Regions from separate parts of the Dietzia lutea genome, predicted to be linked through region 2. Evidence: riboswitches for the same ligand, from Rfam matches in the RefSeq annotation. Region 2 holds a riboswitch; the other holds the start of a gene.
What was found. Region 2 has a riboswitch for thiamine pyrophosphate ahead of A6035_RS02060 (LLM class flavin-dependent oxidoreductase). Riboswitches for the same ligand answer to the same signal wherever they lie in the genome.
Positions count from the first base shown of each region.

Region 1: it holds a riboswitch for thiamine pyrophosphate, as region 2 does, so the genes downstream of both, A6035_RS12500 (3-oxoacyl-ACP reductase) here and A6035_RS02060 (LLM class flavin-dependent oxidoreductase) in region 2, are expected to answer to the same signal.

Region 1 is NZ_CP015449.1:2,730,275-2,737,390, reverse strand. It holds gene A6035_RS12515 (MOSC domain-containing protein) at 1-779, opposite strand, end outside; guanidine-III (ykkC-III) riboswitch at 861-927, shown strand; gene A6035_RS12510 (DMT family transporter) at 938-1,252, shown strand; gene A6035_RS12505 (SRPBCC family protein) at 1,366-1,842, shown strand; TPP riboswitch at 1,916-2,013, shown strand; gene A6035_RS12500 (3-oxoacyl-ACP reductase) at 2,122-2,904, shown strand; gene A6035_RS12495 (hypothetical protein) at 3,059-3,418, shown strand; gene A6035_RS12490 (hypothetical protein) at 3,420-3,908, shown strand; gene A6035_RS12485 (hypothetical protein) at 4,050-4,274, opposite strand; gene A6035_RS12480 (alpha/beta hydrolase) at 4,363-5,970, opposite strand; gene A6035_RS12475 (SDR family oxidoreductase) at 6,036-6,935, shown strand.
Region 2 is NZ_CP015449.1:462,443-469,558, reverse strand. It holds gene A6035_RS02090 (MlaD family protein) at 1-909, shown strand, start outside; gene A6035_RS02085 (MlaD family protein) at 906-1,856, shown strand; gene A6035_RS02080 (hypothetical protein) at 1,928-2,596, shown strand; gene A6035_RS02075 (alpha/beta hydrolase family protein) at 2,774-3,739, shown strand; tRNA gene A6035_RS02070 (tRNA-Ser) at 3,767-3,852, opposite strand; gene A6035_RS02065 (NAD(P)H-quinone oxidoreductase) at 3,970-5,016, shown strand; TPP riboswitch at 5,023-5,121, shown strand; gene A6035_RS02060 (LLM class flavin-dependent oxidoreductase) at 5,112-6,389, shown strand; gene A6035_RS02055 (PadR family transcriptional regulator) at 6,436-6,987, opposite strand; gene A6035_RS02050 (NAD(P)H-dependent flavin oxidoreductase) at 6,992-7,116, opposite strand, start outside.

The DNA.
Region 1 (7,116 bases), 1.5 Mb from region 2:
CGCGCGAGTGACCGGAGGACACTGCGGTCGTGGGGCAGATCCGCCTGCGGGAGGGTCACCATTCTGCAGCGGGAGATGCGCATGACGACCTCGCAGGTCACCTCGCCGATCGCCAGCTGGCGGCCGACCCAGTCGAACTCGGGATGCCCGTCGCCGCCGGGCTCGTGCGTGACGATGAGGTTCTTGCGGAACCGGCGCGGATCGATCGCCGCGTCCGGCACCGCGGCCTGCAGTGACGCCATCGCGGTACTGGTCAGGAGCGACAGCGGCATCGCGTCGAAGTAGGTCCCGCGCGGGGTGGCGTAGTAGCCGAGCTCGGTCAGCACGTCCTCGGGCATATCCGAGTATTCGGGGAACGGGTCGTCGGGCCCCAGGCCGAGCTGGGTGCGCAGGTCCGCCTCGTCGACGGCGCGACGGCGGTAGTGCTCGTGATCGTCGACCGGCCGACGCGGCCACAGTGTGACGCGCCGACCCAGCGCGGCCGAGAGCGCCTCGTGGACGGTGTCGTCATCGCTGCGCATCGACGAGCCGTCCGGGAAGTCGATCTCGATGGTCGGCGTCGCGTCGCCCTGCGGCTCCTCGACGTAGCGGGCGTGGAACTGCAACAGCTCCGCCCACTTCTTGGCGCTGCGGAGCTCGCCGGCGTCCTCGTCCCTGATCACCCAGCCCCGGTCGCCGGGCAGGCCCCAGCGCTCGGTCACCGCCGTCTCGGCCACGCGGTCGCCCCGCATCGACTTCACGGGGTAGCGCCACAGCTCCGAGACCGTTCCCACTCGCATGAACGCCACCTTAATTAGTGCGACTTATCGCGGTGACGGATCTGACGTTGTCCGGGGCCACCGGGACTGCCACTCTGGGGATCAGAGCCCCGGCCCGGGGCCTCCGGACGAGGGGCGCCGTACCCGGTGTGCGACAAGACGGCCCGTAGGAGGCTGTCATGGCATGGGTCGTGCTCGTTCTGTGCGGGGTGCTCGAGGCCGTGTGGGCCACCGCGATGGGCCGTTCGGAGGGGTTCACCCGGCTCTGGCCAACGGTGGTGTTCGGCGTCGCCCTGGTCGTGAGCATGGCCGGACTGGCCTACGCGATGCGCGAGCTGCCCGTGGGCACGGCGTACGCGGTGTGGGTCGGCATCGGAGCCTCGCTGACCGTGGTCTACGCCATGGCCACCGGGGCGGAACCCGCCTCGGCGGCGAAGGTGCTGTTCCTGGCCATGATCATCGGCGGTGTGGTCGGGCTCAAGGCCGTCAGCTGACCTGCCGGCCGTACACGAAGCGCCGCACGATGTCGGAGCGCGGTCGTACGGTGGGGTGAACCGCATCCGAGCTCGCCGCCAGGCCGAGTCCAACCGGAAGGTCCCACCTGACCATGACCGCCATCAGCACAATCGACCGCGGACCGCGCGTGGTCGCCCGCAGCGTCACCGTGAACGCGCCCGCCGACGAACTGTTCGCCCTCGTCTACGACCCTCGCAAGCACGGACTCGTCGACGGGTCCGGAACGGTCCGCGACAACGTCCAGGGGCCGGCCACCCTGCACCCCGGCGCCAAGTTCACCACCGCGATGCGCATGTACGGCGTGCCGTACCGCATCACCTGCACAGTCACCGAGCACCGCGACACCGCGACGGAAAAGGTGATCGAGTGGGCGCACCCCGCAGGGCACCGGTGGCGCTGGGAGTTCACCCCGGCCGGTGACGGGAAGACGAAGGTCGTCGAGAGCTTCGACAACCGGCCGTCCAAGCTCGGCAGGTTCTTCGAGAGCGTGGGGGTGTCCAAGCAGAACGCGGCGGGCATCACCGAGACGCTCTCGAAGCTGGCGGCCAGGTACGAGACCGCTGGATGACCACGGGATTGACCACGCACTGAGCGGATCGACGCGGGGAGCCGCCCGCCGTACCGGCCGGTGATCTATAGTGGTCCACGACACGGGGTGCTGCCCATCCGGGCGGCTGAGATCACACCCGTCGAACCTGATCTGGGTAGTTCCAGCGAAGGAATGTCGATACGGCCGCCGCCACCGCAACGGTGGTCCCGGTGCCGTCGCCGATCGGCCGCGCCCTGCGCTGCCGAGTGGCGGAGCCGCATCGTCACCCTCGCCGGGAACACCGGGAAGCGAGTGGCAATGGATATCGGCAACAGCGTGCGGATCGACGAGCAGGTCGTCCTCGTCACCGGCGGCGCCCGCGGGCTCGGCGCGGACATCAGTCGCGCCTTCTCCAGAGAGGGCGCTCTCGTCGTCGTCAACTATCACCGGAGCGAGGTGGCCGCCGCTGACCTCGTCCGTGAGCTCGGCGAGGACCGCGTCGTCGCACTACGCGCCGACGTCACCGACGACGACGAGGTGCACGCCCTCGTCGACGCCGCCCGTCGCCACTTCGGCGCGCCCGTCACCACGGTCGTCAACAACGCGCTCGTCGACTTCGAGTTCAACGGTGACGCCCGCCCGCGACCCGAGACGCTGACCTGGGACGACTTCGACTCGCAACTCCGCGGCGCGGTCAAGGCCACCCTCGCCACGACCCAGGCGACGCTTCCGGGCATGCGCGAGGCCGGCTTCGGACGGATCGTGAACATCGGCACCAACCTGTTCCAGCACCCCGTCGTGCCGTACCACGACTACACCGCCGCCAAGGCCGCCGCGCTGTCGCTGACCCGGACCCTCGCCACCGATCTGGGACCGGACGGCATCACGGTGAACATGGTCTCCGGCGGTCTGCTGCGCACCACCGACGCCAGCGCCGCTACGCCTGCAGAGGTGTTCGACCTCATCGCCTCGGGGACGCCGCTGCGGCGCGCGATCACCCCGGCCGAGCTCGCCGACGCGGTGCTGTTCTTCGCCTCCCCGTGGGCGCGCGCCGTGACCGGGCAGAACCTCATCGTGGACGGGGGACTGGTCAAGGGGTGAGGGCGCGGCGGCGCCGATCGCACCGCGCCCGCGCGCCCGCGCCCGCGCACTCGCGCGCCCGCGCACTCGCGCGCCCGCGCACTCGCGCGCCCGCGCACCCTCACACGTGCGCGGCCTCTTGCCGGTGCCGGTCGGGGTGGGGGAGGCTGGAGCCATGCAGTTCCCCTCGGTGATGTTCTCGCGGACGGCCGAGGGCCGCCGGATCGCCGAGGCCGAGGCCGCTGTCGCCGAACTCGACCAACGCCTCGCCGAATGGGACGAGCAACGAGCCCTCCTCGCCGCCGACGACCTCGGCAGCGATCCGCGCCGACACGTCCCGCGGACCTGGCCCACGGTCGCCGAGTCCGCGGCCTCAGCCGCCGGGCGCCTCGCGGCTCCGCTGTCACCCGCGGCGCTGGAGGCCGAACGCTCCGAACTCCGGTGGTCGGGCGTGGGGAGATTGATCGGGGCCGGCCTCTCGGCGGCGGTGCTCCTGGCTGTCCCGCTGACCCTCGTTCTCAACGCGGTGATGTGACATGCCGCTGATCCTCGCGCTGGTGGTGCTCGCAGTCCTCGCCGGTGTGGTCGCCTGGATCGCGTCGACCGGATGGCTCGTGCGCTCCGGCCTGGAGGATCTCGCCCGACACCGCCGGCTCAGCAGGGGGACCGACACGGCGCAGCTCACCGCCGAGCGCGCCGTCGACACCGCTCGCCGCACCCACGCGCTGGCCTCCGAGGCACTCGCCGCGACCCTCGACCGCTGGTATGAGCTCCGCTCCACGCTCGGCATCGGCACCCCGCTCGAAGCCGAGTACCCCGCCGTTCGAGACGCCCTTGACGGCGACCCCGCGTTCACCCAACTTCTGGAGCGGGCGAACGACGCCCTGGTCGACAGCACCACCAACCGTCCGAGCGGAGTCGCCGATCTCCTCACCGAAGCCGCCCGGCTGGACGCGCTGACGGTGGCCGTGCGCGACCACATCCACCGGGCGAGGCGCGCGCCGGGACGCGGGGATCGGGGTTGAAGGGAGACCGGGGCCGGACACAGAACTACTCCGCCCCGCCGCGCCCTTTCGGGCCGCAGCTGAGGCGGAGTAGCGATCGTGCGGGGTGTCGCCTGACTCGGTGTCGGAACGGCGTGCCCGATCAGGCGCGCAGAACTCGGATCAGGGGGTGCCGGTGCCCTCGTCGGCGGCGGGGGAGGTGTTGGTGCCGCCGTCGTTGATCTCGAATCGGGTCCACTTGCCGTCCATGTCGACCTCCATGGCGTACCCGAGCGCGTCATCGGGAACCTCGACCGTCTTGAACCAGTCGTACGCCTTGGTGTCGTCAGCGAACTCCTTCTCGTCGATCACGTTCTGGTCGGGGTCCACTACGCGGTAACGGGGCATGCTTGCTCCTTCGAATCGATGGAATCCGGTCGTATCCGCAGTGTGGGTGATCCGGCGTCTTCTCGCATCCGGTCACGGCGTCGGGCGGTCACCGCGCGACCGGCGGCGGCGGTGCGGGCGCCGAGGTGAGCGCGGTGTGCCCGGTGCGCAGGTACTCGACCACGGCGTCGTCGACGACCGTGTTGCCCTTCGCGACCTGCCCGTGATCACCGCCGTCGACGGTGACCATGTGTGCGCCCATCCGGTCCGCCAGCGCGCGGGCGCCGTGCAGCGGGGTCTGCGGGTCCGCCACCGAGTTGATCAGCAGCGGCGGAACCTCGAGCGCGTCACCGCTCACCTCGACCGGAGTGGCGACGGCGGGGGCTCCCGCACACGCTGCGCCCGAGCTGAACATCAGGCCGGTGGCGTCGAAGATGTCGCCGGTGACGAACTGGGTCCACAGGAAGCCGGGGTAATCCAGCGGCCGCGGGGCCACGCGGTTCTCGTTGCAGAGGATCGCCGACTGCATGTTCACCGCGATCAGCGCCTCCGCCGGCACGGCCGGCATCTCCGGATCGACCACTCCCAGCGGTGTGCCGTCACGCAGGGCCGCCGCCAACATCGGCCAGCCCTGCGACTGCGGCGCGAGGCTCCGCGTCGCGGCGAGCGTGATCGACTGCGACTGCATCGCGCCGGGGTTGCGCAGTTGCCGCGCGAGGCCCTCGAGCTGCGCCCGCGCCGGCCCGGTGAGCGTCGTACCGTCGATCCACGCCTGCGCCAGGGACTGCCACTCCGCCGGCACATCGCCCACGCGCGCGGGCGGCGGAGCAAGTGTCGGGGTCGTGCCGGCCTCGGCGAGCACCCGCTCCGTCCAGCGCTGATACACCTTCAGCGGGGTGTCGCCCAGGCCGTACGTGGCGTCGTTGGCCGCGATCCAGTCGAACATGTCGTGCACCCGCCGCTTGTGTGGCTCGTTCTGCTCGAGCAGCACCTGGTTCCACATCCAGTCCGGGTGAGCGCCCGAGTCCAGCACGACCTTGTCCGTGTGCTGGGGGAACAACGTCGCGTAGGTGGAGCCGAGCAGGGTGCCGTAGGACAGACCGTGGATTGAAATCTGCTCCTCGCCGAGCGACAGTCGCACCTGCTCCCAGTCGCGGGCGGTGTTCTCGGTGGTCAGGTGCCGCCAGTCGTCGCCGCTGACCGACTCGCACACCGCCCGGTGTGCTCCTCCGACGTTGGTCGCCAACATGAGGACGTCCGCCGGGTTCAGCGGAGCGCACTGCAGTGGCCCGGCGTGGGCGAGTCCCCGGGGCTGTACGCCGATCAGATCCCACTCGTCGCGCAGGGCATCGGGCCAGGTGAAGAGCTCGTTGTCGTCGAAGTAGGTCAGGGAGTCCCCGCCCGGTCCTCCCGCGTTGCCGAACAGCACCCCGCGCCGGGCGTCCGGGTCGCGGGCCGGGAGCTTGGACACGGTGACGTCGATGGTCTCGCCGTCCGGCCGCGAGTAGTCCTGCGGCACGGTCACCGTCGTGCAGACCGCGCCGGGGGTGGACACGGTGTCGGGGCACGTGCCCCAGGTGGGCGCCGCGTGCGCGGCCGGTGCGGTGGTGGCGGCACCCTGGACGACGACGAGTCCCGCTGCCACGAGCACCGAAGCCACTGCCGCGGCGACGTGACGAGCGGCGGACGGGCGGAAGGCTGAACGGCGGCTGTGCATGTCGCCCAGTGTCGCAGTTCGATCGCGGCGTACGGTCGAGTTCCCGACTTCCGAGGAGGCCTGCCGTGACCACCGATCCGAACGCCCAGCCGATCGCCGACCCCACCACCAAGTACGAGGTCGACATCCCGATGCAGTCCCAGCCGGTGCCGGGGCTCGCTTCCGAGCTCCAGCCGCCGGCCGATCACGGTGAGACGTCCTACGTCGGTCACGGCAGGCTCACCGGCCGCCGCGCGCTCATCACCGGCGGCGACTCGGGCATCGGTCGCGCGGTGGCGATCGCGTACGCACGCGAAGGGGCCGACGTGGCGATCGGATACCTGCCCTCCGAGCAGTCCGATGCCGACGAGGTCGCCCGGCTGGTCCGCGAGGCCGGCCGCACCTGCGTCCTGCTGCCCGGAGACGTCGGCGACGAAGAGGTGGCGCGGGGGATCGTCCGTGACGCAGTGGCCGGCCTTGGTGGAATCGATGTGCTGGTGCTCAACGCCGCCCGGCAGACCTATGTCGAGAACCTCGAGGACCTGAGCTCCGAGCAGTGGGCGGAGACCATGAACGTCAACATCTCGGCGCCGTTCTGGATGATGCAGGAGGCGCTCGGGCACCTACAGCCGGGGGCGAGTGTCATCTTCACCTCGTCGGTGCAGGCCTACACGCCGTCGCCGGGTCTGGTGGACTACGCGACCTCGCGGGCCGCGGTCAACACGATGTCCAAGGCTCTCGCGCAGCAGCTCGCGCCGCGGGGGATCCGCGTGAACGCCGTCGCGCCGGGCCCGTTCTGGACCGCGCTGCAGGTGACGGGCGGGCAGAAGCCGGAGAAGCTGCCGTACTTCGGGCAGAAGAACCCGCTCGGCCGGCCGGGGCAGCCGGTCGAGATGGCCGGCGCGTACGTGTACCTGGCCTCGGAGGAGTCGTCGTACACGACCGGCAACACGCTCTCGGTGACCGGCGGCGCGCCCACACCCTGACGCAGCCGCCCGGACCCAGCCGCGCGCGGGCATGGCGTCTCGTGTCACGATGCGCGGGGAGCACAGTCGCCCAGCCATAGCCGCCCGCCAACATGGCGTCTCGCGTGTCACGATGCGCGAGGAGCACAGTCGCCCGGCCACAGCCGCCCGCCAACATGGCGTCTCGCGTCTCACGATGCGC
Region 2 (7,116 bases):
GTCAGCGGCCCCACGTACCGGCTGGACCTGGAGTTCGCGTCGCTGCTCAGCCTCCCCGCGGGCGCGGACGTCCGCAGCGGCGGCATCAGCATCGGTTCGCTGGAGGGGATCACCCTGGAGCCCGAGCGCGCGATCGCCCACGTCGACATCCGCGACTCCGTCGAGTTCCCCCGCGGCACCCGCGCCGAGCTCCGCCAGTCCACGATCCTCGGCGACATCTACATCGCACTCATGCCCGCCGACGCGGGCGAGCCGCTCCGGGACGGCGACACCATCCCGCTGAGCCACACCGACCCCGGGCCGCAGATCGAGGCGATGCTCGACCGGATCGCCATGTTCGTCAACGGCGGCAGCCTCATGGAGCTGGAGAAGTCGATCGATCAGATCAACGAGGTCCTCCCCGAGGACCCCGCCGAGACCGCCGAGCTCGCCGGTCACATCTCGGAGGACCTGAGCGACGCGGCCTCCAACCTGGACCAGATCGACCGCATCGTCACCGCGACCGATGGTCTCTCCCGCCGCCTGGTGGAGACACGGGAGGAGATGGGGTTCATCTTCTCCGACACCGCGCGCTACCGACTCGAACGGGTCCCCTACTTCATGGATGCGGTGCTCAACATCGTGATCGACGTCAACACACTGGTCTCCGGCCTGGAGTGGCTCATCCCGCGGATGCCCCACATCAACCGCAACCTCGAGATCCTGGCGCCGCTGCTCCGCGAGCCGTCGCCGACCGCATACGAGATGAGGGGGAACCTCGGTGACATGACCGCCCTGGTCGAGGACAAGATCACGCCCTTCCTCCTGGGCCCCGGGGTCGACATCCGGTCCGTCTCGGTGGTCGGCGACCCCGGACAGCCCGCCAAGGACGGGCTGGTCCTGCTGCGCATGGTGGGGGCGATCCCATGACACGTATACCTCTGTGGCTCTCCACGCTCGGACTGTTCCTGGTGATGGTCGTCGGCAGCGCGTACCTCGCGCTGGCGGTCCTCAAGCTCGAGCCGACCGTCGAGCGCACGCACGCGACCGTCGACCTCCGCGACGCCGGCGGGCTACGCGTCGGGTCGGACGTGGTCTACCGCGGCGTGCCCGTCGGTCGCATCGACTCGGTCGACGGCGTCCCCGGCGCGGTCCGGCTCGGGATCTCCTACAACTCGGAGTACCGCATCCCGGTCGAGTCCCGGATGAGGGTCGAGAACCTGTCCACCCTCGGCGAGCCGGTCTTCTCCCTGCTGCCGGACACCACCGACGGCCCGTACATCGAGGACGGCGCGATCCTCACCGAGCAGGTCGTGTTGCCGACCTCCGTGCCCGAACTCCTGTCCTCCACCTCCGATCTACTGGACCAGACCGACGCCGACTCGGTCCGCAGCATGGTGGAGACGCTGTCCCATACCGTCGACGGGCTGGAGACGACCCTGCCCGAGGCCCAGCGCGGAGCGGAGCTGCTGCTGCTCACGCTCTCCCGGCATGAGGGCTCGTTGGACCGGGTGCTGCGCGATTTCGCCTCCGTCATGGGCGACGTGGACTGGGTCCGACCCACCCTCACCGAGGCCCCGCCGAAGCTCGACCAGTTCGGCGAGACCCTGGGCGTGTCCTATGACTATCTGTTCCAGGGGTCCGCCGTCCTCAAGGGTGACGAGATCCTGGGCTCGTGGCGCGACGAACAGGAACAGCTCTACCGCGTCCTCGGCGACCTCGCCCCCGAAGTGGGCGCGATCGGCCAGGCCCTCCGGCCCGTCACGGGAGCGGTGGGGCCGAGCATCGCGAACCTCGACATCGCGACCCTGCTCGAGAACGCGATCGCCACCGCGCCGGACGACGCCGTCCGTTTCACCGTCACCATGCCCCGATGACCCGGGCAGGACCCGGCGTCCGCGCCACAACAGACCACCGTCCTGACGATCCGCCCCGAGGAGCCCGCCACATGGCAGACACAGAGTCCACCACCGAGCCCACCACGACAGAGCCCACCACCGCCGCGCCCACCGCTACCGCCGACCGCACGGCGACGCCGTGGTGGCGATCGACGCGCGTCCTCGCCGTCGTTGCCGTCGCGGCGCTCGTGGCCGCAGCCGTCTTTGCCACCCTCTGGGCCACCGACGACTCGGACGCGCGGCTCGCGCAGCTGCAGGGGCGGCTCGACACCGAGGCGGCTGCCGAGGAGGTGGCCTCCGAGTACGCGATGGCGGTCTCCGCTGTCGACTACGAGGATCTCGACGGGTGGCGCGACGCTCTCTCCGAGGGCGTGAGCGATCAGCTCGCCCCCAAGCTCGAGGCCGCCGTCGATGTGGTGGGCCCCTGGCTGACGCGGATGGAGTACACCTCCACCGCGCGCCTGCTCGCGGCGGAGGTCTCGGAGACCGACGGGGACACGTTCGTCGTTCAGGTCTTCGTGGACATGACGTCCCGGAGCAAGCAGACCCCGGAGGGCGTCGCGGCGACGGCCACCTACACGCTCACCATGGACCGCGCCTCCGACTGGACGATCACCGACGTCGGCGGAGTCGGCGCGGGTCTGCCCGGAGCCGACGGTGCCGTGGCGGAGGACGAGGCCACGACGGGAGAGGACGAACCCCGGGCAGGCGGCCGCTGACCGCCCGTTGACCGGGCGCGGGGGAACTCGGGGACACCCGGGCCGCCGAAATGCTCCGCAAGTTTGTAAGATGGGTTTCACTCTCCGAACTTCCGGCCACACTTCCGCACTTCGCTGACGTGTCCACATGGAGAAAGAGGATTTTCAGCCTTATTGACTCCTGAGGAAGTGGGCACCATGTCAGGTCGAGACCTCGGCAGGTACAGACGCCCGGCCGTGCTCGGCGCGGCCCTGTCGGTCGGCTCGCTGTTCCTCGTGGGATGCATGACGACGAGCGCGGCCCCCACGGTCGAACCGACGTACGCGGGCCCCGTCCGGCTGGACGAGGTCACGGTGCAGCGCTTCGAGTACCCCACCCGCTACCCCGCTCCCGACCCGGAGCACAACTGGGCCGACCTCTACCTCCCGGCAGGTGACCAGAAGGTCGACTCCATCCCGCTGGCCGTGCTCATCCACGGCGGGGCCTGGCACAAGGAGATCGGGACGAGCTCGTTCGACCACCTGGCCCGCGAACTCGCCAGCCGCGGGATGGCGGTCTACAACATCGAGTACCGACACATCGGGTCGGGCGGCGGCTGGCCCATCACCTTCCGCGACGTGGCCGACGCGCTCGACCACGTCACCGAAGTCGACAAGAGGTTCCCGCAGATCACCACCGACGACGAGGTGGTGGTGGGCCACAGCACCGGCGCACAACTCGCCGTCTGGGCGGCGACCCGACACCAGCTCGAGGACGGGGAGGTGGGCTCCAAGCCGAGCTTCCGCCCCACCCGCGTCATCTCGATCGCGGGGCCGTTGGACATGGCCTACGGGGCCACCCACGGTGACGACAGGATCGTCGCCATGCTCGGTGGCACACCCGACGAGGTATCGGGCCGCTACACATCGGTGGATCCCATTCAGAACATCGACACGGGAACCCCGGTGATCGCCCTGCACGGCAGGCAGGACGTGACCGTGGCGCCGGAGAACTCGCAGCGCTACGTGGACGAGGTCAACCGTCGGGGCGGTCGGGCCAAGCTCGTCATGTTCGAGGACGAGGACCACACTTCGATCGTGTCGGGCAAGTCCCGCTCCTACACGCGGATCCTGGAGATCATCCGCTACGTCTCGGCGTCCGATCTGCGCGAGACCACCGCCTGACCCGGCCCCCGAGGGCCGGGCCCATTGCGGAAGTGGAGGGATTTGAACCCCCGGTGCTGTTCAGGCACGCTCGCTTTCAAGGCGAGTGCATTCGGCCGCTCTGCCACACTTCCTGCGCCGCCGACCACGACACGCGCGGCCACGCCGGTTCCACGTGGAACCGCCTGTACGACGTCGCCCATGCTAGTTCACCTCGCCCGCCGTCACCCAGTCCGGCTACGGTCGAGGGCATGAAGGCCATCGCGTACGACAACGGTCCCGACTCCCTGCATCTGACCGAGGTCGCCGACCCGGTCCCGGCCGCGGGTGAGGTGCTCATCGACGTGGCGGCGTCGGCCGTCAACCGCGCCGACCTCCTGCAGACCAAGGGGCACTACCCGCCGCCTCCCGGTGCCTCGGAGATCCTCGGCCTGGAGTGCTCCGGACGCATCTCGACGGTCGGCGAGGGCGTGGAGGGCCTGGCGGTCGGCGACGAGGTGTGCGCCCTGCTGGCCGGCGGCGGGTACGCCGAGAAGGTCGCCGTCCCGGCAGGCCAGGTCATGCCCCTTCCGGCGGGGGTCTCGCTGCACGAGGCGGCGTCGCTTCCCGAGGTGGCGTGCACGGTGTGGTCGAACCTGGCGATGACGGGTGGGCTCGGTCGGGGCATCCTCGCGGCGGACGCGCACTGGGGCCGGACCGAACTGGGGGCGCCGCGGGTGCTGATCCACGGTGGCGCGGGCGGCATCGGCTCCCATGCGATCCAGGTGTGCCGCGCGCTGGGGGCCCGGGTCGCCGCCACGGCCGGCGGGCCGGAGAAGGTGGCCATGTGCCGCGAGCTGGGCGCCGAGCTGGTGATCGACTACCGGGACGAGGATTTCGTCGAGCGGGTGAGGGAATGGACCGACGACGACGAGAGAGGCAGAGGCGTCGACCTGGTCCTCGACGTGATGGGCGCGAAGTACCTCGAGCCGAACATCGCGTCCCTGGCGCCGGACGGTCGCGTGGTCGTCATCGGACTCCAGGGCGGGGTGAAGGGCGAGCTCAACCTGGGCAGGTTGTTGCCCAAGAGGGCCGGCGTCCTCGCCACGAACCTCCGGGCGCGGCCGGTGGACGGCCCCGGCGGCAAGACGGGCATCTGCCGGGAGGTCGTGGATCACGTGTGGCCGATGGTCGCGGCCGGTGACGTCACCACGAGGGTCTTCCGTGAGATCCCCCTGGAGCGGGCAGCCGAGGCGCTGGCCCTGCTGGAGTCCGGGGAGTCGCACGGGAAGATCCTGCTGACCGTCGACGGGGTCTAGACTAGGGGTCACGACACGGGGTGCCGCCCACCGGGGGCGGCTGAGATGAGACCCGTTGAACCTGCTCCGGGTAGTGCCGGCGAAGGGATGTCCCCATGCTGCATGTCAATGCGTTCCTGTTCGGTTGCGGCCACCACTCCGCCGCGTGGCGCCAGCCCGGTTCCCCGGTGGAGCGACTCGGCGACATCGCGTACTGGGAGGAGCTGGCCCGGACGGCGGAGCGGGGCTGCCTCGACGCGGTGTTCTTCGCCGACGGCCACTCGGTGCTCGACCCGGGCAGCGGCTCGTGGTGGTTCCTCGAGCCATTGACCGCACTGTCGGCGATGGCGCGGGCGACCCGACACGTGGGACTGGTGAGCACCGTGTCCACCACGTTCTTCACGCCGTTCCACGCCGCCCGCATGCTGGCCTCGCTCGACCACATCAGCGGCGGACGGATCGGATGGAACGTGGTGACCTCCATGTTCGACGCGGAGGCGCGCAACCACGGGATGGCCTCACTGCCGGGGCACTCCGAGCGGTACGAGCGGGCCGAGGAGTTCGTGCAGACCGCCCTCGCCCTGTGGGATTCATGGGACGCCGACGCACTGGTCCTCGACCGCACCGGGTTGTGGGCGGATCCGGCGAAGGTGCGAGCGGTGCGCCACGCGGGCGAGCACTTCCTGGTGGACGGACCACTCACCGTGCCGCGGTCGCCGCAGGGCCGCCCGGTTCTGTTCCAGGCCGGATCGTCGGACCCGGGCCGGGACCTGGCGGCACGGCACGCCGAGGGGATCTACGCCGTCGCCTATGACGACGACGCCGCGACGGCGTACGCCTCGGACCTGAGGCGGAGGGCGGAGGCGGCGGGCAGGGACGCGGACTCGCTGGTCGTCATGCCCGGACTGGTGACGTATGTCGGGTCGACGGTGGCGGAAGCCCGTCAGAAGAAGGCGGAGCTCGACGCCCTGCTGCCGGTCGAGGAGTCGTTGGCCCAGCTGTCGCTGTTCACCGGGCAGGACTGCTCCGACTGGGAGCTCGACGCGCCTGTTCCGGAGCTGCCGCCGCTGGCCGAGTTCGCGGGGCCGCAGGGCCGCTACGAGACCATCCTCCGGATCGTCCGCAAGGACTCGCCCACCGTGCGCGAGCTGCTTGGTACCCTCGCGGCGGGCGGAGGGCACTGCACGATGCTCGGTACGCCCGAGTCGATCGCGGACGAGATCGAGCGCTGGTACCGGGCGGGCGCGGCCGACGGGTTCAACCTCATGCCTCCGAGCTACCCGGACGGCCTGGAGGATTTCGTGGATCTCGTGATCCCGGTCCTGCAGCGCCGCGGACTGTTCCGGACGAGCTACGACGGGGCGTCAACCCTCCGGGAGCTACTCGCCCAGTGAGGGGCGTCGGCTCGGAGGGCGGGAGACGGACGACCCCGGAGACCGTTCACCGCGCCGGCAGCCGGTCCAGCGCCTCCAACGTCTCGTCGCACCACGTCAGCCAGACCCGCTCCTCCTCGATGCCCAGCGTGAGGACGCGGTGCTGGAGGACGCCGCGCAGGTCCGACGGGTCGACGGCGGAGAAGTCGCGCCTCTCGATCTCGAGGTTGCGCTCGAGGTTCTCCCGTCGCCTGCCGCGGTGGTGCTCGAGGGCGCGGCGGACCTCGTCGGTCCGGCCCGTGGCGGCGGCGGCCCGGACGCGGACCGCGAGGGTCGACCGCGTCACGTCCGGGGCGTCGTCCTCGCCGATCCACTCGACCAGCGATCGGCGGCCGTCGTCGGTGACCGCGAACCGCCTGGGTTGTCCGCGCCGGGGCGGGCTGTCCTGTGGCAGTTCCCGGATCAGACCGGCCGAGGCCAGCCGGTCGAGTTCGCGGTAGATCTGCTGGTGGGTGGCGGGCCAGAAGTACCCGATCGACCTGTCGAAGCGTCGGGCGAGTTCGATCCCGCTGCCCTTCCGCTCGGTGAGCGAGGTGAGGATCGCGAACTTCAGCGACATCGGCTCAGCGCAGCGCGGCGACGCCGGCGGTGAGGGCGTCCAGCGCCTCGTCGTATTCGCCCCGCAGGCGATCGACCAGGTCGCGGACGGTGCCGGTGGAGCGGACGGCGCCCACGCCCTGCCCGGCTC